DNA from 3 places in the Intrasporangium sp. DVR genome. Region 3 is predicted to be linked to each of the others. Evidence: riboswitches for the same ligand, from Rfam matches in the RefSeq annotation. Region 3 holds a riboswitch; each other region holds the start of a gene.
The links. A riboswitch is a leader RNA that binds a small molecule or an ion and turns the genes downstream of it on or off. The one in region 3 is predicted to bind S-adenosylmethionine.

Region 1 (7,292 bases), 260 kb from region 3:
GAGGGTGGCTGGTCACCGGCCCCCTTGGCGTCCTTGGCGGTGGAGGACGTGGCGGATGCCGTCTTGCTCGCCGTCTTCGTCGTCCTGCTGGTTGTGGTCCGGGTTGCGGTCTTTGCGGCCGCGGCTGTCGTCTTGCGAGCGGTTGCCACAGTGCCTCCCTTGCTGCCTCTGCGGGTCTGGGTGTTCGTTGCCGCGGTGTCGACGACGATCTCGACGTCGTGGGCTTCGAGAGTCGTGAGGACCGGTTTCATCTGCTTGGGGTCGAGCTGTGCCGCAACCTGCGCCCGGGCGATCTCGGATCCGGTGACCGTGCCGGTCGTCCGGCCCTTGACGAGCAGCTGCATGATCACGTCGTGCTGGAACACCTTTGGAAGGGCAGTCGGAGTTGCAGCTGGAGTTGCCTTCGGCACGGAGGACGTCACCTTTCGGTCGCACGGAGTCGCTGGGTGCATGACCCTCGGTGGGCATGAATCATCAACGAACGAGAATGGGGATTCGCTCCGGAAGTGCTTGGCATGTCGGAGTCGACCCCTCCGTCGATCTCTCGGTGCGCCTCGTGCGATCCGGCTCTCTCGACATTATAAAACGCCAGCGGGTCGCCGGGCGAACGTGCTCCCCCGTGGAGCGCGTCGGTCGCACGCGGCGCGGATGGTTCTGGCCCGGTGGCGTCTCGGTCGGGCGGAGCTGCGGCGCCCCTGGCCGAGTGTCGGACACGGTGGCAAGTGGGGCCCGATCCTCAACGCCCGGTGCCCTCTCGTTGGCCTCACCGCACAGGGGCGAGGCCAACGAGAGGGCGTCACGTAGCGCGATGCGGGTGCTCAGTCGGCCTTGACAGCGAGCACCGGGCAGCTTGCGTCGAGCAGGATCCGCTGTGCGTTGGAGCCCAGGATCAGCTTGCCGACCGGGCTGCGGCGGCGCAGGCCGATGACGATGAAGTCGGCGCCCTCCTGCTCCGCCACGGAGATCAGGTCCTCGGCCGGGTCGTTGCCGCGCACCAGCTGGCGGACCTCATGGTCGAGGCCCTTCTCCTCGAGCACCCCCTTGATGCGCTCCAGCTCGCTCTCGAACCGGGCGGACTCGTCCGCGTCGAAGTCCTTGCCCCCTCTGTGCGAGCTGATCACGATGAGCTTGGTGCCTCGCAGCACGCACTCCTCCGCCGCTCGCTTCAGTGCGGCGCGGCCTTCCTTGGTCGCGACGTATCCAACGACAATGGCCACTGTGCCCGGACCTCCTTGGGACGGAAATGTCTTGTGATCGGACGCTACCCGAAAAAGCACCGTGCGGGAGCCGTCTGCGGTGGCGCGTCGGACACACTCGAGTGAACCCGGGCAGGTCGACGTCAGCCCAGGGCGGAGCGGATGATGACCCCCACCTGCTCATCCTCGATGAGGAAGCCGTCGTGGCCGAACCGCGAGCTGATGTGGGCGCGGACCGACCGTGGCAGCAGGCGGTGGAGCTCGTCCGACAGCTCGGGCGGATACAGCCGGTCGGTGTCGACGGACGCGATCGTGCACTCCGCGGTGATGCGTGACAGGGCCTGCGCGACGCCGCCCCGGTCACGACCCACGTCGTGGGAGTTCATCGCCTCGGTCAACACGAGGTAGGAGTTCGCGTCGAACCGCCGAGCCAGCTTTCCGGCGTGGTGGTCGAGGTAGCTCTCCACCGCGAACCGGCCCCGCTCACCGGAGCGCAGCGGGTCCTCCCCGAGCTGTGCGGTGCGTCCGAAGCGCTCGTCGAGCTCGGCACCCGTGCGGTAGGTGATGTGCGCGATCCGACGCGCAAGGCCCAGCCCTGCCTCCGGGGAGCGGCCGGCGCGGTAGTAGTCGCCACCGGCGAAGTCAGGGTCCTGGCGGATGGCCAGCAGCTGCGGTTGACACCAGGCGATCTGGTCAGCCGTGGCGTAGGCGGTGCTCGCGAGCACGATGCTGCGGTCGACGCGTCCGGGGTGTGAGGCGGCCCACTCGAGGGCGCGCATCCCGCCCATCGACCCGCCGACGACGGCGGCGAGCCGGGTCGCGCCGAGGTGCTCGAGGAGGCGCGCCTCGACCTCGACCTGGTCGCGAATCGTGACGTAGGGGAACCTGCTCCCCCACTCGCGCCCGTCGGGGGCGGTGCTCGACGGTCCGGTGGTGCCCTGGCATCCCCCCAGGACGTTGGCTGCGACGACGAACCACGAGTCGGTGTCGATCGGGCGGCCCCGGCCGACGAGTCCGGGCCACCACCCGGGAGAGGCATGGCCGGCACCTGCCTCGCCCTCGACGTGGCTGTCCCCGGTCAGCGCGTGCTCGATGAGCACGACGTTGTCGCCGGCGGCGTTGAGCGTGCCCCATGTCTCGTAGGCCACGGTGACGTCGGGAAGGATGCCTCCGCGTTCGAGCCGGAACTCTCCGATCTGCGCGAACCGGCGGGCACCGACCGGGTCGCCGAGACGCCACGCCCCGCTGACCCGCGGACTGGTCGGCGCCGCCGCGAACCCGTTGCGCACGGCGTCAGGTCGGAGTCGCAGGCGTCGCGTCGAGGTCTGATGGTTGTCTGTCATCGTCAAGGTCGACTCCCGGAAATCGCGCTTGCCGACCCCGGTCGCGGGGCGGCCTGGTCCTCACCCGGGGCACCCCACCGCGACGGAGGGTTGCCGACCAGCGAGCCGGGGCTTGACGCTGGTACTCATGACCTGGCCCAACTCTACGTCACGGGCGTCCCCGTTTCCTCCCCGTCGTCCACGGTGTGGAATGCGGCCGGTGGCCCGTCCCACGCTGTCCCTGGCTTCGACCGGAGGCTGCCGACGGTCCGGTGGTCACCCGCACCGGGCCGGGGGCGGGCACCGGGGGCGGCGGGCACGGGGGGCCGGCACGGGGGCCGGCACAGGGGGCCGGCACAGGGGGCCGGCACAGGGGGCCGGCACAGGGGGCCGGCACAGGGGGCCGGCACAGGGGGCCGGCACAGGGGGCGGGCACAGGGGGCGGGCACAGGGGGCGGGCACAGGGGGCGGGCACAGGGGGGCATCGAGCGACGGGCATCAGGCCGCGGGCATGCGGACTCCGTGATCGAGGCCCACCCGGATCAGCCTGGCGAGCCGGTACTCCGGATCGAGCTGCAGGGCGCGGTCGACGCACAGTCCGGCGCGCGTGCCGTCACCCCGGCACCAGGCGTAGGCGCCGGCGATGGTGAGGACCGGTGCGGCGAACCGCACAGGAGTCACCCGGCACAGCTCCAGAAGCGCATCCTCGACCCGGCGGGGGTCGCACACCAGGTCGTCAGCCTCGGGTACGAAGCCGTGGTCCACCTCTCCGACCAGGGCGTGGAGTCGCGTCAGCAGGCGATCGTCGACCTCGTCGGTCGGGAGCCAGCCCGGACAGAGCCAACCGATGAGCGCGTCTCGCAGGTCGCGGTCCTCGAGGGGCCCGACGAGCGGCGGGAGGAGGCGGGCCAGGCCCGCGGCCGGCGCCTCGCCGCGAAGCAGCACACCCCACGCGCCGAGAGACTCGTCGGTGAGCTCCTCCCAGCGGGAGGCAGCGGGCCGGCGGTCGGGCGCCGCGACTCCTTCCCCGGAACTGGTGGACTCGTCCACGCCCTCGGCGGGCCCGCCGATCCAGCTGAGGAAGCGGGAGTGCCTGGCCCTGCGATAGCTGTGCCGCCATTCCTCGACGGCCTGGGCCACGTGGTCGTCGTGAGCCTCCGGCAGCGGCTCGACGAGGGACGCGACCGCCCGCCTGCTGCCGAGCACCGATCGCCCTTGCGCGACGTAACCTGCCACCGCGGGCACGTCCGCCGGCGCGGGCAGGAGCCCGCCGTCATCCGGGCAGCCATCCGACCGAAGGCAGTACCAGCGCGCTCCCCGCACGACGAGGTCCTCGACCACCGGGATCCCGGCGAGCCCCAGGGCCACCCCGAGGGCATCGGCCAAGGGGCGCGCCTCGCCCGGCTCGTCCTCGTACGCGACGAGAGCCACCGCGGTGGCGCCGGCGCGCTCGATCGGCTCCATCAGCGCAGCGGCAGCCTGCGCTGCCTGTGGATGGGCGAGGACGTCCATCCGCGCAACGAGCCCGACGGACTTCTCCTGCAGGCAGATGATGACGACACTGCGCTCGGGCTGGAAGCCGAGGTGGAAGGGGACGATGGTGACCAGCTCGGCGGGTCCTGAGACGGAGATCTTCTGCATGCTCCGACAGTGGCGCAGCACCAGTCGGCGGGCCCGTCCATGCCGATGACCTGTGGATGACCGTCGGTCCCCTCCGGGGGGTGTGGATGACTCAGGTCGGCTCAGCGCTCGAGACGCTTGCGCACCGTCTCGAGGACGTAGGTCGTCGCGGCCTCGCGGGCGTGGTGTGTCAGCCGTGGGCCTGCACCGGTGGCCGCCACCTCGTGGACGCCGTCGCTCGCCGGAGACCCGAGCGGCCGGACCCGTCCTGCGGAGGCTCGTTCGGCGCGCGGGGGCGTGCGCCGACCCTGCCCCGCCTCCCACGTGAGGAACCGGTCGGTCTCCTCCACGAGTGTCTTGACCGCCCATGAGATGACCACGGCGTCGTCGGCGGCGCCGACGACCGGCAGCACCGCTTCCGGGACCAGGTCCACCGGCGAGACGATGTAGGCGACGGCCGCGGCGAGCATGCCGAGCCGACCGCGGGTCGTCCCGGCGTACTGGCCGGACAGCGTCGCTCGCACGAGGCGGGGAACGGCCTGGACGCGCACCGTGAGGCTCGGGGCTCCCGGCCGCGTCGAGGCGCGGATCACCGAGGCCGTCGTGGCGAGGAGCTTGAGGCGTGATGCAGCCTTCATGGCCTTACCTGCCACCGGCAGCCGCCCCTCCGCTCCTTGGCCCGCCGTTCATGCGGACATCAGGCGTGCCCGTGGCGCCCTGCCGGGGAAACTCCTCCGTGGCCTGCTTGGCGATCCGCCCCAGGAGATACAGGTCGACGCCGCCACCGACGAGCCCGCCCACGACGGGAACGGCCCGGCCGAGCTTGGCGATGACGCCGGAACCGAGCCGCCCGAGCAGGCGGAACGCGATGGCCTTGTTGAGGACCATGAGGGCGGGGGCGGGCAGGCGCTCGAGCGCGACCGAGGTGAGCCTGCCGCCGGCCGCGAAGACCCCGGCCTTCTTGAGCAGGTCCTCGGTGTCAGCGCCGGCGAGTGTAAGCAGGACAGCGGAGCGGATCTGGGGCTGGTCGATGTCGTAGCCCCGGAGACGGGCCGTCGCGGCCGTCATCCGCGTTCCCAGGAGATAGAACTCCAGGACGTTGGCGGGCAGTGCGACCGGCATCGTGAAGAACCCGCCGAGCCCCGTGACGAAACCACCGGCCGCGCCCAGTCGGCGATGGCTCCGCTCGACGATCCTGATCGCCTCCTCAGGGTCACCACCGGCGTCCTTCAGCGCCTGGTCCGCCACGCTGCGTGCCGAGGCGAACGGCCCCTTGCCGTCGATCCCGACGTCGAGCAGGCGCTCGAGGAACCGGGTGGCGGCACCGCTCAGACCCTCCTCGTCGGCCAGTCTGGCTCGCTCGAGAGCACTGCCGGCGTTGCCTGTCCGCGCGGCCTCCTGGACCTGACGCGCAGCGCGGTCAGAGGCCTCTCGAGTCTCGTCCTTACCCCATCCGAAGATGCCCACGTGGCTCCTCTCCCTGAGACTGTGCGTCTCGTCGACTGACGGCGGCCCGGTTCCGGCACTCGAGAACGGACGTCGCTGACGTTACGCGATGCCGGTCTGCGAGTGGCCAGTGGCCGCCTCCCGTCCCATACCCCGTCCCGTCGGTGTCCTCTCCTAGGCTCGGGCCATGAGCGACGCCACCCTGTCCGCCACCGCTGACGAGCTCCGAGGGTCACGCACCAGCCTCAAGTGGCGCACCTACCCTGCTGACGTGCTGCCGCTGTGGGTCGCGGAGATGGACTGCCAGCCGTGTCCCGCGGTCGTCGCCGCCGTGACGGACGCGGTCCGGCGCGGGGACACCGGCTATCCCTGGACCCGGGACTACGCCGAGGCCTTCGCGGGCTTCGCCGCACACCAGTGGGGTTGGCGCGTCGAGGGCCGGACCGTGCGCGTCGCCGCCGACGTCCTGACCGGTATCGCCCGTCTTCTCGAGGCGGCCACCGACCGCGCGGCGCCGGTCGTCGTCAGCTCACCGGTCTACAACGCCTTCTTCACCGTCATCGACGCCGTCGGACGCACGGCTCTGGAGGCGCCGCTCACCCCGGAGGGACGGCTGGACCCACTGACCCTCGAGGAGGCCTTCGTGCAGGCCACCTCTGGGGGCCGCCCAGCCGCCTACCTGCTGTCGAACCCGCACAACCCGACGGGCGTGGTCCACACGAGGTCCGAGCTGGAGACGCTCGCCCGGCTCGCCCGCGAGCACGGCGTCACCGTGATCTCCGACGAGATCCACGCGGCGCTCGTCTACGAGCCGGGGTCCTTCACCCCGTACCTCACGGTGAACGGCGCCGACCAGGGCATCACCGTGACCTCCGCGTCCAAGGCGTGGAACCTCGCCGGCCTCAAGGCGGGCCTGATCATCCCCGGCCCGGAGACCGGGGCCGTCGTCGACCGCCTCCACGCGTTCGTCGGCTTCGGGGCGAGCCACCTGGGCATCATCGCCCACACGGCGGCCTGGACCGAGGGTGCCGACTGGGTCCGCCGGCTCGTCGGAGAGCTCGACCGCAACCGCCGGCTGCTCGCGGAGCTGGTCGCAGCCCAGCTGCCGGGCGTTCGGTTCCGTCTGCCCGAGGCCACCTACCTCGCGTGGCTCGACTGCCGCGACCTCGGCCTGGGTGATGACCCCGCTGCCCACTTCAGGGAGCGCGGTCGCGTCGCACTGTCCGAGGGGCCGGCGTTCGGGGCCGGAGGCCGCGGCTTCGCGCGGCTCAACTTCGCGACGTCCCCCGCCATTCTCCGCGACGCCGTCGAGCGGATGGCCAGATCCCTTGAGTGACCACCCACCCCCTGCACCGCTCGTCGCGCTCGTCGTCGGACCCCATGAGGCGTATGCCGCCGGGCCGGGTCTCCGGGAGTCGTGGCCGCTCGCTGAGGTCGCCTCCCGTGTCGCCCGGATGATCGGCTCGATCCACCCTCGCTGGGTCGTGTGGTCGGCCGAGAACGCGCTCCGCGGTGTCGTCGCTGCAGGAGTCGACGTGCCCCGCTCCTGGGACCTCGCCGAGGCGCACCGGCTGCTGCACGGCGGCTGGCGCGCCACGCCCGGGGATGTCTGGGCGGGGTGCCGAGGCTTGCGCGTCGACGACGTCCCAGTGCCTCGCCGCGGCCGCCAAGCGGGCTTCGACGGCGACCTGTTCGACCTGGCCGAGAG
Region 2 (7,292 bases), on a different contig from region 3:
CTTGACGACCTCGTGGATCTCCGACTCGTTGACCCAGGCGCCCTGCACGCGCATCGGCTTGCTCGCGCCCATGGGCAGGAAGAGCGCGTCGCCCTGGCCGATGAGCTTCTCTGCGCCCGGCTGGTCGAGGACGACACGCGAGTCGGCCAGCGAGCTCGTCGCGAAGGCCATGCGCGAGGGCACGTTCGCCTTGATGAGACCGGTCACGACATCGACGGAGGGTCGCTGTGTCGCGAGGACGAGGTGGATTCCGGCGGCACGGGCGAGCTGGGTGATCCGGACGACGGACTCCTCGACGTCGCGGGGGGCCACCATCATCAGGTCCGCGAGCTCGTCGACGACGACGAGGAGGTAGGGGTAGGTCGTCAGCTGGCGCTCGGACCCGGGGAGTGGCTTGACCTTCCCCGCCCGCACTGCCTTGTTGAAGTCGTCGACGTGCTTGAAGCCGAAGGCCGCCAGGTCGTCGTAGCGCTGGTCCATCTCGCGCACGACCCACTGGAGCGCCTCCGCGGCCTTCTTCGGGCTGGTGATGATCGGCGTGATGAGGTGCGGGATGCCTTCGTACGCGGTGAGCTCGACGCGCTTCGGGTCGACGAGGACGAGGCGGACCTCCTCCGGCGTCGCCCGCATGAGGATCGAGGTGATCATCGAGTTGACGAAGCTCGACTTGCCGGAGCCGGTCGCGCCGGCGACGAGCAGGTGGGGCATCTTGGCGAGGTTGGCGATGACGTAGGCGCCCTCGACGTCCTTGCCGACGCCCATGACCATGGGGTGCTCGTTGCTCCGGGCCGTCTGGCTCCGCAGCACGTCGCCGAGGGCGACGTTCTCCCGGTCGGCGTTGGGGATCTCGATGCCGATGGCGCTCTTGCCGGGGATGGGGCTGAGGATGCGGACGTCGGCCGACGCGACGGCGTAGGCGATGTTCTTGGAGAGGGCGGTGACGCGCTCCACCTTGGTGCCCGATCCGAGCTCGACCTCGTAGCGGGTCACGGTGGGCCCGCGGGTGAAGCCGGTCACCGCTGCGTCGATGTCGAACTGGTCGAAGACGTGGGTCAGCGACTCGACGACCTTGTCGTTGGTGTGGCTGCGGGTCTTGTGCGGGGCCCCGTGAGCCAGGATCGCGTGGTCCGGGAGGCGGTAGGTGACGTTGCCCTCGAGCGAGAGCTGCTCGACCCGGGACGGGATGGGCGAGGTGGGAGGCGGCACCAGCTCCGGCTTGGGCCCGACGCGGGCCGTGTCGGGGGCGCCGTGGGTCCGTGGGTCGGTGGCGTCGATGGCCTGGGTGCTCGCGGACGTGCCGGCCGGACGTGGGGCCAGGACACCGGGCGGCGTCGGCCGCTTCTCCCCGGGGCGCAGGCGCGTGGTCGGCTCGTCCTCCGCCTCCCGGACCGCGGCCTGCCGGAAGGCCTCGTCGCCGTCCCGCTCGCTGAGGTCGACGGCCTTGCGGCGGCTCCTCCTTGCGGGCCCTCCCTCGGCGTCCTCGGCAGGCTCGCCGCCGTCCGCCTCGTGCGGTCGGTGCAGGACGAGGTCGCGCAGCTGGCGGAGACGGTGCGGGATGTGGTTGACCGGCGTTGCGGTGATCACCAGGAGGCCGAAGGTGCCGAGCAGGATGAGGATGGCGATCGCGCCGTACCTGGACACGGCCGCGTCCAGCGGGCTGGAGGCGAGGAACCCGATGATGCCGCCGGCGGCGCGCATTCCTTCAGCGCCGTCAGGGGGGTTGGGGATGCCGTCACTGACGTGGGCCAGCCCGCACGCGGCGAAGGTCAGCGTGACGGTGCCGACGATGATGCGGTTGGTCGCTGCCTCGTCCTCAGGTGCTCGAAGGACTCGCAGACCAAGCAGGAGCAGGACGAGCGGAACGGCGTAGGCGATGCGGCCGAAGGTCCCCGCGACGACGGCGTGGACGCCGTCGCCGAAGACCCCGTCGACCCCCCACCACTCGCGCGCGGCGACGATGATGGCGAGCGCGATGAGGGTGAAGCCGACACCGTCCCGGCGGTGCTCGGGCTCGAGGTCGCGGGCGCTGGCGCCGACTCGTCGGACGGCTCCCCCGGCGACGTGCGACACCCCCATCCAGGTGTTGCGCACGGCTCGGATCGGCAGTGGCAGGCCGCCGCCCCTGGCCCTGCCCCGGGTCGCGGGACGTTTGGTCCCGCGGGCGCCACCGCGGCTCGCGGCCGGGCGTGCGGCGGCCTTGCCGCGGGTCGCGGCACCACTGCTCGTCCCCGACGCCGCCCTCGTCGTGGCCGACGAACCGGAGGACGAAGCAGGGCGCGCGCTGCTGGACCGACGTGTCGCCATGGTCGCACGGTACGACACCTGACCCCCTGAACTCACGCGTCACACGCGCAACACCCTCCTTTTGCTCCGATCCGACCCGCCGAGCGGCCTGGGACGAGGAGCGAGCCCAGCGGCATACGTCTCAGATGACGACACGGGCCCCGTGCCCGGTGGACAGCGGCGGGGGCGGCTCCCTATCTTCGTGTCAGGTCATGAGCGCCAGCGTCAAGCCCCGGCTCGCTGGCCAGCAACCCTCCTCCGCGGCGGGGTGCTCCGGGTGACGACCAGGCCGTCCTCGCCACGTTCGTGGTGTCGAGGCGCGGCAAGCGCGGACCTGCACCCGGCGGGTCCCCCGACCGAGGAGCCCCCATGTCAGTCCTCCCCCGTACCAGCGCGGCCCACGCCCGTTCCCTGGCGGCCGGCGCCACGGAGTGCGGAGCCGGCGCACCGCACCCGTTCGCCACCCGCACCCGTGCCGTCTCCGCCCCGTCGTCGGTGGCGCTGCCGGCGGTCGTCGGCGCCGGCCTCGTCGTGCCCACTCTCTCGGGGGCGACGACCTACGCCAACCTCGACCACGCTGCGTCCACCCCGGCCCTGGTCGCGGTCAAGGAGGCCGTCGACCGCGCCCTCGAGACCTACGCCTCGGTGCACCGCGGCGCCGGCTACGCGTCTCGTCTGACGAGCGCCTGGTACGAGCAGGCTCGCGCCGAGGTTGCAGCCTTCGTCGGCGCGCGTCCGGGTGACGCCGTCGTCTTCACCCGGACGACGACGGACTCCTGGGCCGTGCTGTCCGCTGCCCTGCCGGAGACGGCCACCGTGTTCGTCTTCGCGTCGGAGCACCACTCGACCCTGCTGCCATGGGGAGAGAACCGCACGGTGCGTCTGCCCGTCCCGCGCAGCATCGCGGAGGCGCACAGCGCGCTCTCCGAGGCACTCTCCGGGGAACTCTCCGGGACACTCTCCGGGCACGGCGACGGACCGCGCCTCGTCGTCATCACCGCCGCCTCCAACGTCACCGGCGAGGTGTGGCCGGTCGAGGAGCTCACCCGGTTGGCCCACCGGCACGGGGCCCGCGTCGCGGTCGATGCCGCGCAGCTCTCGGCGCACCGCCGGATCGACCTCGCCGCGTCCGACGTCGACTACATCGCCTTCTCCGGACACAAGACCTATGCGCCCTTCGGCACCGGCGTCCTGGCCGGGCGCTCCGACTGGCTCGACGCCGGCGAGCCCTACCTGCGCGGCGGTGGTGCGACCCGCGCCGTCGCCGAGGACGGGACGACGTGGGCGACCGGCGCAGCCCGCCACGAGGGCGGCAGCCCCAACGTCATCGGTGCCATCGCGCTCGCGGCAGCCTGCGCCACCATCGCCGGCAACCGGGCCGCCATCGAGGGCCACGAGACGCGCCTGCTCGCTCGGCTCCGCGACGGGCTGCGTTCGATCGACGGCGTCGAGGAGCTGTCCATCTTCGACGAAGCACATGACCGGGTCGGCGTCGTCGCGTTCACGGTGCGTGGCTTCGACTCGTCTCTGGTCTCGCAGGTCCTGTCCGTGGAGCACGGCATCGGCGTGCGGGACGGTCGGTTCTGCGCGCACCTGCTCGTCGACGACCTGCTCTCTGGATCGGCCGAGCACGCCACCGCGGTGCGGGCCAGCATCGGGCTCGGGTCGACTCGCGAGGGCGTGGACCGGCTCATCGGCGCCCTGCGCGAGCTCGTCGAGGCCGGGCCGGCCGCGACGTGGACCCACGGCGAGTCGGGATGGGTCGTGGACGGGGACGACCCGCGCGACGGGGACGCCGTTCGCCCCTGGTGACCCGGCCCGGAGCGCCGCGTCAGGAGTCTGATCCCGGGACGGCATAGGCGGCCCAGACGATGGCGTGGTCCGTGCCGTGGACCGCGACCTGCCCGGCCTCGACCACCCTGAGCCCCCGGCTCAGGAGGTGGTCGAGCTGGATGTAGGGAGGCAACCGCCGGCCGACGACGGGCCACGTGCGCACCCACCCCAGACCAGCCACCTGGTGCGCGTCGTCGAGGCCGGCCGCGGCGTGGCGGAACGACGGATGCCCAGGGCCCGCGTTGAAGTCGCCCGCGAGCAGGAGCGGCTCGTCCGGGTCCTGCCGGTCGCGCCACGTGGCGAGAGCCCGGAGTCCGGCGCGCCACTCCTGCGTGTCGCCGGACAGCGGGGCAGTGACGTGGACCGCCTTGACCCGCACGGACGTGCCGCTGACGTCGACGACGACCTCGGGTTGAAGGCTCGGCGTGTGGGCGTCGACCGGGTCGTCGCCGGTCGTCTCCGTCAGGGGAAATCGCGAGAAGATCACCGTGCCGGTGGAGGAGTCCGGCCGTGGCTCGCCGACCTGCTCGATGAACCAGCCGTCCAGCCCTGCCCCCTCCAGCGCCGCCAGGGCGTCGGGAGTGATCTCGGTGGCGACGAGCACGTCCACCAGGCGCGCCCGCACCGCATCGGCCACCTGGTCGGGATCAGCCCGCCCGTAGGAGAGGTTGGCCGCCATGACGGTGAGGTCGCGGGGAGCGTCAGGTGAGGTGTGCGCGAACCAGCCGGGCAACGCGATCGAGGCCGCCACCGCGACCGCCGCCCCGATGGGGAGCAGCAGCCACCAGCGCCTCAGCAGCGCTGTGGCGACGAGGAGCAGGAGCAGGCCGATCGCGACGAAAGGCCCGCCGGTCTGGAGGATGACGACCGGTTGTGCCGTGGAGTCGACCCAGCGAGCGGCTCCGACGGCGACCAGGCCGACGAGGACCACGGCGATGCCGAGGTCGGTTCCGGCCGCCCTGACCGGCCGTCGCCGCCACCAGGGCCGGTGGCGCTCGGTCCCCGTCACGCCTGCAGGACGACCGGGATGATCATCGGGCGACGGCGGATCTTGCCGCCGACCCAGGAACCGACGGCCCGCCGGATGACCTGCTGCAGCTGCTGGTCGTCGCGGACACCGTTGGCGACGGCCTCCTCGATGGCCCGCTCGACCTTGGGGATCACCTGCTGGAAGATCTCCTCGCTCTCGACGAAGCCGCGTGCGGTGATCTCCGGACCCGAGGCGATCTTGCCGGTCGCTGCGTCGAGGACGACGATGCACGTGATGAAGCCCTCGTCCCGCAGGATGCGACGGTCCTTGAGGAGCGCCTCGTCGGTGCCGCCGATGTTGGTGCCGTCGACGTAGATGTAGCCACAGTCCACGACCCCGGTGATCGAGGCGTGCCCGTCGACGAGGTCGACGACGACGCCGTCCTCGGCGAGCACGACGTTGCGCTCAGGAACACCCGTCTGGATGGCCAGCTGCGCGTTGGCGAACATGTGCCGCCACTCACCGTGCACCGGCATGACGTTGCGGGGCCGGACGATGTTGTAGCAGTAGAGCAGCTCGCCGGCGCTCGCGTGCCCCGAGACGTGCACCTTGGCGTTGCCCTTGTGGACGACGGCGGCGCCGAGTCGCATGAGGCCGTTGATGACCCGGTAGACGGCGTTCTCGTTGCCCGGGATGAGGCTGCTCGCGAGCAGGACCGTGTCCCCGGGACCGACGTTGATGCGATGGTCGCCGTTGGCCATCCGGGACAGGGCGGCCATCGGCTCCCCCTGGGAACCGGTGCTGATCAGCACGAGCTCGTCGTCGCGCAGGTCGCCGAGCCGCTTGATGTCGACGAGGATGCCGTCGGGGACGTGGAGGTAGCCGAGGTCGGCGGCGATCCCCATGTTGCGGATCATCGAGCGGCCGACGAAGGCGACCTTGCGGCCCGCCTTCGCCGCGGCGTCGAGGACCTGCTGCACCCGGTGGACGTGGCTGCTGAAGCAGGCGACGATGATCCGGCGCTGGGCATGCCGGAAGACCTTGTCGATCGCCGGTGCGATCTCGAGCTCCGGGGTGGTGAACCCGGGCATGTCGGCGTTGGTGGAGTCGGTCAGGAAGAGGTCGACGCCCTCCTCGCCCAGCCGGGCGAAGGCTCGGAGGTCGGTGATCCGCCCGTCGAGCGGCAACTGGTCCATCTTGAAGTCGCCGGTGTGGAGCAGGGTCCCCGCCTCGGTGCGCACGAAGACGGCGAGGGCGTCGGGGATGGAGTGGTTCACCGCGACGAACTCGAGGTCGAAGGCGCCGACCCGCTCACGCTGGCCCTCGCGCACGGCCAGGGTGAACGGCCGGATCCGATGCTCCTTGAGCTTCGCCTCGACGAGCGCGAGGGTCAGGGTGGACCCGATGAGCGGGATGTCGCCCTTGAGCCGGAGCAGGTAGGGCACGGCGCCGATGTGGTCCTCGTGGCCGTGGGTCAGGACGATGGCCTCGACGTCGTCGAGGCGGTCCTGCACGTAGGAGAAGTCGGGCAGGATGAGGTCGACACCGGGGTGGTGGTCCTCGGGAAAGAGCACGCCGCAGTCGACGATGAGCAGCCGACCCTTCGTCTCGAGCACGGTCATGTTGCGACCGATCTCGCCGAGTCCGCCCAGGGCGACGACCCTCAGTCCGTTCTCGGGAAGTGGCGGCGGGGTGGTCAGCTCGGGGTGGGGATGGCTCACAGGGTTCCTGTCGGTGGGCTCGTCTGGACTGGCTGTGGTGCAGGTCGGTGTGGTGCAGGTCGGTGTGGTGCAGGTCGGTGTGGGGCAGGTGGTGCGATGACGGAGGGGTCAGGCGACGGTCGCGAGCGCGGCCCGGATCTGCTCGCGCTGCTCGTCGGACGCCTCGACGAGGGGCAGCCGGACGGTGCCGGACGCGATGATCCCCTGCTCGGCGAGGGCGGCCTTGGCCATGATGGCGCCCTGCGTGACGTACATGACGGCGTCGACCATCGCGTGGAGCAAGCGGTGGATCGCGCGGGCGTCGTCCCAGCGGCCCTCGAGCACGGCATCGGCCATCCGCCGATACACCGCGGGGCAGGTCTGCGAGGTGACGCCGACGAAGCCCACGGCTCCGTTGCCGAAGTGGGCGAGGTTCATGGCGTCGTCTCCGGAGTACCAGTCGAGGCCGGTCTGCTCCATCAGCTGGCTGGCGAGCCACAGCTCGC
Region 3 (7,292 bases):
GCCGCTGAGCGCGGAGCAGGCCGCCGAGAAGCGGATCGAGCGACGCACCGTCCGCCCCCGTCCGGGCGCGGCCACCGAGACCTCGACCGAGCAGGAGGCCTGAGATGGCGCTGACCCGTGAGGAGATGGCCGCCCGCGCGGCCGCCGAGCTGTCCGACGGTGCCTACGTCAACCTCGGCATCGGCCTGCCGACGCTGGTGCCCAACTACGTGCCCGACGACGTGGAGATCGTGCTGCAGTCCGAGAACGGCATCCTCGGCGTCGGCGCCTACCCCTACGAGGGCGAGGAGGACCCCGACCTGATCAACGCCGGCAAGGAGACCGTGACGCTGCGCAAGGGCGCGTCGTTCTTCGACTCGGCCACGAGCTTCGGGATGATCCGCGGCGGCAAGGTCGACGCCGCCATCCTCGGGGCGATGCAGGTCTCCGAGAAGGGTGACATCGCCAACTGGATGATCCCCGGCAAGATGGTCAAGGGCATGGGCGGGGCGATGGACCTGGTCCACGGCGCGAAGAAGGTCATCGTGCTGATGGAGCACAACGCCCGCGACGGCTCCTACAAGATCGTCAAGGACTGCTCCCTGCCCTACACCGGCAAGGGCGTCGTCCAGCGGATCATCACCGACCTGGCCGTCTTCGACGTCACCGACGACGGGCTCGTGCTGCGCGAGCTCGCCCCCGGTGTCACCGAGGACGAGGTCCGCGACAAGACCGAGCCCGACTTCACCGTCGACCTCGGCTGAGCCGCAGCCGAGCAGTCGCGACATTGCCCCGGACGCACCGCGTCCGGGGCCTTCGCGTTTCGGGGTCGCTGGGCGCGCTCGGGGTCAGCGCCTCGGGCGGAGGCGCGAGCTCACGGCTCGTCGGTGTCGGGCAGCAGCTGGCCCGGGCGACTGGTCAGGAACCCCCAGCCCCAGCTGCCGTGCATGGTCGCGAGGACAGCAGGCAGGCGCACCGCGACGGGGAGACCGTCCCGCCACCCGATGGCCAGCCCTCCGACCGTGATCGCCGTCGCATAGGTGCCAGGAACGATCCACAGCGGCGCCCAGACGAAGCCTCCGACCAGACCGACGACGTTGGCCACCAGTGCGGTGGGCGCCGCGAGGTAGCGGGCGTTGATCGAGCCCTTGTGCTCCCGAGCCACGACCCGGCGCCACCGGCCGTAGTCACGGTACTGCCGGGCGAGGCGGCGAAACGTGGGCCGGGGACGGTAGCGGACCCGCAGCTCGGGGTCGAACCAGACCGTGCCGCCCGCCTGACGGATCCGGTAGTTGAGCTCCCAGTCCTGCGCCCTCGAGAACCGCGCGTCGTAGCCACCGACGGAGGTGAGCCACCTGCGCCGGAAGACGCCGAGGTAGACGGTGTCCGCCGGCCCGGCCTCCCCACCGGTGTGGAACCGGGCGCCGCCGACGCCCAGCGGCGACCGCATCGCGATGGCGACCGCCTTCTCGAAGTTCGTCACGCCCTCGGCGTACATGACGCCGCCCACGTTGGCGGCGCCGGTCTCCTCGAGCACCGTCACGGCGCGCTCGACGTAGCCGGGGCTGAGGAAGCCGTGCCCGTCGACCCGGACGATGATGTCGTGCGCGGCCGCCTCGACGGCGAGGTTCAACGCGTCGGGCGTGCGTCCTGAGGGGTTCTCGACGACCGTGATCCGGGGATCCCGCTGCGCCAGCTCACGCGCGACCCCGAGGGTGTCGTCGTGTCCCGGACCGATCGCCAGCACGAGCTCCAGCTCACCCGGGTAGCCCTGCTCGAGGATCGCCTGGACGGCCTCACCCAGATGCTTCTCCTCGTTGAGCAGGGGCATGATGACGCTGATGGGAGGTGGGTGATGCACGGGGTGCGTCCGCTCCGGGGCTCGGGAACTGAGGTCGGGAGGAGACTACCTCTCAACCCTTGAGGAGCTGGCGCGCCATGACGATGCGCTGGATCTGGTTGGTCCCTTCGTAGATCTGGGTGATCTTCGCGTCGCGCATCATCCTCTCGAGCGGGAAGTCCTTCGTGTAGCCGGCTCCGCCCAGCAGCTGCACCGCGTCCGTCGTTACCTTCATCGCAACGTCGGACGCGTAGCACTTGGCCGCCGCGCCGAAGAAGGAGAGGTCCTTGTCGCCCCGCTCGGACTTCGCTGCGGCCACGTAGACCATCTGCCGGGCCGCCTCGACCTCCATCGCCATGTCGGCGAGCATGAACTGGATGCCCTGGAAGTCGGCGATCCGCTTGCCGAACTGCTTGCGCTCCTTGACGTAGGCGACCGCGTGGTCGAGCGCCCCCTGGGCGATGCCGATGGCCTGGGCCCCGATGGTCACCCGGGTGTGGTCGAGGGTGCGCAGTGCGATCTTCAGGCCGTCACCGACCTCGCCGACCAGGCGGTCGCCCGGGATGCGGACGTTGTCGAAGTGCAGCTCGCGAGTCGGGCTGCCCTTGATGCCGAGCTTGCGCTCCTTCTCACCGAAGGTGAAGCCCGCATCCGACTTCTCGACGACGAAGGCGGACACGTTGTTGCCTCGCGGCCCGTCGGGGTCGGTCACAGCGAGGACGGTGTAGTACTCGGACACGCCGGCGTTGGTGATCCACGACTTCTGTCCGTTGAGGACCCAGTCGTCCCCGTCCCGCCGGGCCCGGCACTTCATCGACGCGGTGTCGGAGCCGGCCTCGCGCTCGGACAGGCCGTAGGAGAAGGTCGTCTCGCCGTGCGCCAGCGGCGGCAGGTACTTGCGCTTGACGTCGTCGTTCGCGGCGAGGATCAGCGGCAGCGAGCCGAGCTTGTTGACCGCCGGGATGAGCGCCGACGAGGCGCAGACGCGCGAGACCTCCTCGATCACGATGCAGGTCGCCAGCGCGTCGGCTCCGACGCCGTCGTACTCCTCGGGGACGTGGGGGGCGAAGAAGTCGGACGCCACCAGCGCGTCATGCGCCTCCTGGGGGTAGCGGGCCTCCTCGTCGACCGCCGCGGCGAAGGGAGCGATCTTGTCCTCGGCCACTGCGCGCACCGCCTCACGGAGCGCCTCGTGGTCCTCGCTGGTCCGGAACAGGTCGAAATCAGTGCTCGTCACGAGGAGCAATGCTACTCGCGAGACACAATTAGTAGGACGTCCAAGTGATCCAGGCCACCGCAGCCCGGGCGGCATCGGCCCCGGTGTCCAGCATGCGAACTCAGCGTCCACGATGAGGACGCCTGGGCGCGGACGAGCCCAGCGGCATACCATCCACGGAAGGTCATGAGTGTCAGCGTCACGGCCCCGGCTCGCTGACCGGCAACCCTCGCTACGCGGCGGGGTGCCCCGGGTGAAGACCTGGCCACCGGCGACCGCCGGTGCGCAAGCGCGAGTGTGAGGAACACCGATGAGCGACACCCCCGACTGGTCCTTCGAGACGAAGCAGATCCACGCCGGCCAGAGCGCCGACAGCGCCACCGGCGCGCGGGCCCTGCCGATCTACCAGACGACCAGCTACGTCTTCAACGACACCGACCATGCAGCGAACCTGTTCGGGCTCAAAGAGTTCGGCAACATCTACACCCGGATCATGAACCCGACCACCGACGTCGTCGAGCAGCGCATCGCCGCCCTCGAGGGCGGGGTCGGGGCGCTGCTCGTCGCGTCCGGCCAGTCGGCGACGACGCTCGCCATTCTCAACATCGCCGAGGCGGGCGACCACATCGTCGCCTCGCCGAGCCTCTACGGCGGCACAGTGAATCTGCTCAAGTTCACCCTGCCCAAGCTGGGCCTCGAGGTGACCTTCGTCGACGACCCGGCGTCGATCGACTCCTGGCGCGCTGCGATCCGGCCCAACACCAAGCTGCTCTTCGGGGAGACGATCGCCAACCCCAAGGCCGAGGTGCTCGACATCGAGGCCGTCGCGGCGCTGGCCCACGAGCACGGGGTCCCCCTCGTGGTGGACAACACCATCGCGACGCCCTACGTGATCCGCCCGATCGAGTGGGGCGCGGACGTCGTGGTCCACTCGGCGACGAAGTACCTCGGCGGCCACGGCACGTCCATCGCCGGGGTCATCGTCGACGCGGGCCGCTTCGACTACGGCCAGGACCCGGAGAAGTTCCCCAACTACAACACGCCCGAGGAGAGCTACCACGGGCTCGTGTTCGCCCGGGACCTCGGTGTCGGCAGCCCGCTCGGCGCCAACCTGGCCTACATCCTCAAGGCTCGCGTCCAGCTGCTCCGCGACCTCGGCCCCGCCGCCGCCCCGTTCAACGCGTTCCTCATCGCGCAGGGCCTCGAGACCCTGTCACTGCGGATCGAGCGCCACCTCGACAACGCGGCCAAGGTCGCGGCGTTCCTCCAGTCGCACGACCAGGTCGAGAGCGTCGTCTGGGCCTCGCTGCCGGACAGCCCGTCCTACGAGACCGCCCGGAAGTACGCGCCGCGCGGCGCTGGGGCCGTCCTGTCCTTCGAGATCCGTGGGGGCCTTGAGGCCGGGAAGAAGTTCGTCGAGGGCCTGACGCTGCACAGCCACGTGGCCAACATCGGCGACGTCCGCTCCCTCGTCATCCACCCCGCCTCGACGACGCACTCGCAGGGCCCTGAGGAGGACCGTCTCGCTGCCGGGGTGACCCCCGGGCTGGTCCGTCTCGCCGTGGGCATCGAGCACATCGACGACATCGTCGCCGACCTCGAGCAGGGTTTCGCCGCGGCCAAGGGCTGACCGGCCGGACGAGGTGGGCGGCGCGGCCAAGACCATGCCGTATGCCGCTCACCTCCGCCTGCTCGTACGCTGGCTCGCATGTCCGCCGAGCCTGCGACCGCCGTCCGCTATCCCGCTCCCCTGCGCCCGGGTGACCGGATCGGCGTCACCGCACCGAGCGCCGGTGTCCCCGACCGGCTGTGGGCACGGGTCGAGCTGACTCGAGAGTTCCTGGAGGCCAAGGGCTTCCGAGTCGAGATCGGTGAGTGCATGCACACGCCGTCGCACGTCAGCGCGCCGCGCGAGAAGCGTGCAGCCGAGCTGATGCGGATGCTCACGGACCCTGCGATCCGAGCCGTCGTCCCGCCGTGGGGTGGGGAGACCGGCATCGACCTGCTGGACCTGCTCGACTTCGCCGCGATCGCCGCCGCCGACCCGACCTGGTGCGTGGGCTACTCCGACACCACGACGTGGCTCACCCCCCTCACGCTCCGGACGGGGATCGCGACCATCCACGGCCAGAACTTCATGGACACCCTCTACCGGACACCGGACGGTGTCGCCCACTGGACCGACGTGGCTGCGTCCTCGCCGGGTTCGGAGATCACGCAGCGCTCACCGGGGAGCTGGCGCGGCGCCGGGTTCGACGACTGGGTCGCCGATCCCGGTGCGTCCGAGTACGACCTCGACCAGCCGGGGACCTGGCGGCGGATCGACTCCGAGGACGCCGACGAGCCGGTGACCCTGCACGGGCGCCTCGTTGCGGGCTGCGTCGAGACCGTCGGCTTCCTCGCCGGCGGCGAGTACGGGAACGTCACCGGCTTCGCCGAGGACTTCGCTCCAGAGGGCGTCATCCACGTGCTCGACGTGGCGGAGTGGCCGGCCTACGACATCTGCCGGGCGCTGCACGCCATGCGTCTGCACGGTTGGTTCGACCGCAGCACCGGGATCCTCGTCTCCCGGACGAAGGCTCTGTCGTCCCCTGACCTTTCCCAGGACGAGGCCGTCCTCGACGCCCTCGCCATGCTGGGCGTGCCCATCATCTCCGACGTCGAGTGCGGCCACGTTCCCCCGTACCTCGCCCTCGTCAACGGCGCCACCACGACCGTGCGGTTCGGAGCCGGCGAGAACTCCATCACCCAGACGCTCACCTGAGGCGTGACTCGGCGCCCTCCTGTGGATGGGCGCTGCGGTTCAGGGTGCGGTTCGGGCAGGATCATGGGAGCGTTCTGTGGCGTTTCCACCCGTTTGGTGGTGGTTGTCGGTCCGTTCGAGGGTCAGGGGAACCGTGTCGAGACGAAACTTCATGCCGTATGCCGCTGGGCTCGCCCTCGCGGTCACGCTCACCGGGTGCGCGGAGGGATCCGCGGCCCCGCAGGGCAGCACAGCGCCCACCACCGGGGGTTCACCGGGAGCGCCGGTGACCTCGTCGGTCGCGCCTTCCTCTGCGGCTGCCACGAAGCGGACGGCCGCGGCTCCGGACTTCCCGGCGGGGTTGCCGGCCGCGGCCAAGAAGCGCACCAAGGACGGCGCCAAGGCCTTCGTCGAGCACTTCATCGACCAGTTGAACCGGGCGTGGCGCTCCCCAGATCCCCGACGGATCAAACAACTCTGCGCCGAGGCGTCGGAGTCTTGTCAGTCCTTCATTCAGACTGCGCAGGATTTGGAACGCCACGGCCACCACTACGACTCCGACCCAGTCCGCGTCGATAAGGCCACCGCGTTCGGGGAAGCAGGCGGACTCATGCGGGTTGAGTTCCTCGGCGGACAGACTGGCGCGCGTGTCGTCGACGTGGCCGGCCGCACCGTGGAAGATGAGGCAACCTCCACCACGCACAACATGTTCTACCTCGACTGGAACTTGTCTGGGTGGAGGGTCACTGCGATCAAGGACGTGAAGTGAGGGCGCTCAGATGTGCGGTCGCGGCCCTAGGGATCCTTCTAGCCACCACGTCCACCACCTTCACTGCGCGGGCCTCAGAGCATGGATCGTGGAACAGCGGCGCGGGTTCAGACGGTGTGACGATCGACCTGTACTCAAGTGATCTGAGGCGTCTCAACTCCGAGTATGTGCGGTTGTTGGCCGAGCCGCAGGCGCACTGGAAGTACCGGCTCTCGATCTCCGGGTGCGACATCGATGGCGGTCCGGCCTTGAGCGGGCACTGCCTGGCCGCGGCGACGGCGGCGTGCGCGGACAACAGCCCGGAGCAGGGCCGGGGCCCACTCTCGGATGTGTACCGGTGGTGGGTCGATGAGGACGGCGACCCGCTGCCCGCCGTCGACTGGCCGGCCGGCAGCGCGCCGTCCGGCGCGGCGGGCCAACAGCTCGTCGGCACGACCTGTCTGCCCAACCAGGTGCCGGGGGTCAGCCCGGTGCCGACGATCGAGATGATCGTGCAGGCGTTCCACGAGACGCGGTGGGCCACCGCCCGGGTGGCCACCCAGCCGGAAGGGGACACCACGCTCGTGAACCTGGCGACCTACTTCCGGGTCGAGTGGGTGGAGGCCGGGTTCGAGCCGGGAGAGATCGACTCGGTGGACCCGGCCAGGATGTACGGCTACCGGGTGCAGATCCGCCCGCGACTGCTCGGCTACCGGTACGCGTTCGGCGACGGGGACACGTTCGGGCCGACCGACTCGCCCGGTGG

Region 1: another riboswitch for S-adenosylmethionine. It lies ahead of metX (homoserine O-acetyltransferase MetX); the one in region 3 lies ahead of ABWV20_RS15530 (bifunctional o-acetylhomoserine/o-acetylserine sulfhydrylase).
Region 2: another riboswitch for S-adenosylmethionine. It lies ahead of ABWV20_RS11880 (aminotransferase class V-fold PLP-dependent enzyme); the one in region 3 lies ahead of ABWV20_RS15530 (bifunctional o-acetylhomoserine/o-acetylserine sulfhydrylase).

What each region holds. Positions count from the first base shown of each region.
Region 1 is NZ_BAABZW010000019.1:70,738-78,029, forward strand. It holds gene ABWV20_RS14325 (RNA polymerase sigma factor) at 1-365, opposite strand, end outside; gene ABWV20_RS14330 (universal stress protein) at 819-1,217, opposite strand; gene metX (homoserine O-acetyltransferase MetX) at 1,340-2,539, opposite strand; SAM riboswitch class IV at 2,559-2,672, opposite strand; gene ABWV20_RS14340 (DUF4192 domain-containing protein) at 3,017-4,159, opposite strand; gene ABWV20_RS14345 (YkvA family protein) at 4,261-4,776, opposite strand; gene ABWV20_RS14350 (EcsC family protein) at 4,781-5,605, opposite strand; gene ABWV20_RS14355 (MalY/PatB family protein) at 5,772-6,920, shown strand; gene ABWV20_RS14360 (DNA polymerase) at 6,913-7,292, shown strand, end outside.
Region 2 is NZ_BAABZW010000015.1:174,028-181,319, reverse strand. It holds gene ABWV20_RS11885 (DNA translocase FtsK) at 1-2,304, opposite strand, end outside; SAM riboswitch class IV at 2,492-2,618, shown strand; gene ABWV20_RS11880 (aminotransferase class V-fold PLP-dependent enzyme) at 2,653-4,095, shown strand; gene ABWV20_RS11875 (endonuclease/exonuclease/phosphatase family protein) at 4,115-5,125, opposite strand; gene ABWV20_RS11870 (ribonuclease J) at 5,122-6,807, opposite strand; gene dapA (4-hydroxy-tetrahydrodipicolinate synthase) at 6,916-7,292, opposite strand, start outside.
Region 3 is NZ_BAABZW010000019.1:327,365-334,656, forward strand. It holds gene ABWV20_RS15510 (CoA transferase subunit A) at 1-103, shown strand, start outside; gene ABWV20_RS15515 (CoA transferase subunit B) at 105-743, shown strand; partial or broken gene ABWV20_RS15520 (glycosyltransferase family 2 protein) at 854-1,843, opposite strand; gene ABWV20_RS15525 (acyl-CoA dehydrogenase family protein) at 1,893-3,056, opposite strand; SAM riboswitch class IV at 3,218-3,333, shown strand; gene ABWV20_RS15530 (bifunctional o-acetylhomoserine/o-acetylserine sulfhydrylase) at 3,346-4,665, shown strand; gene ABWV20_RS15535 (S66 family peptidase) at 4,744-5,799, shown strand; gene ABWV20_RS15540 (DUF6318 family protein) at 6,065-6,547, shown strand; gene ABWV20_RS15545 (hypothetical protein) at 6,664-7,292, shown strand, end outside.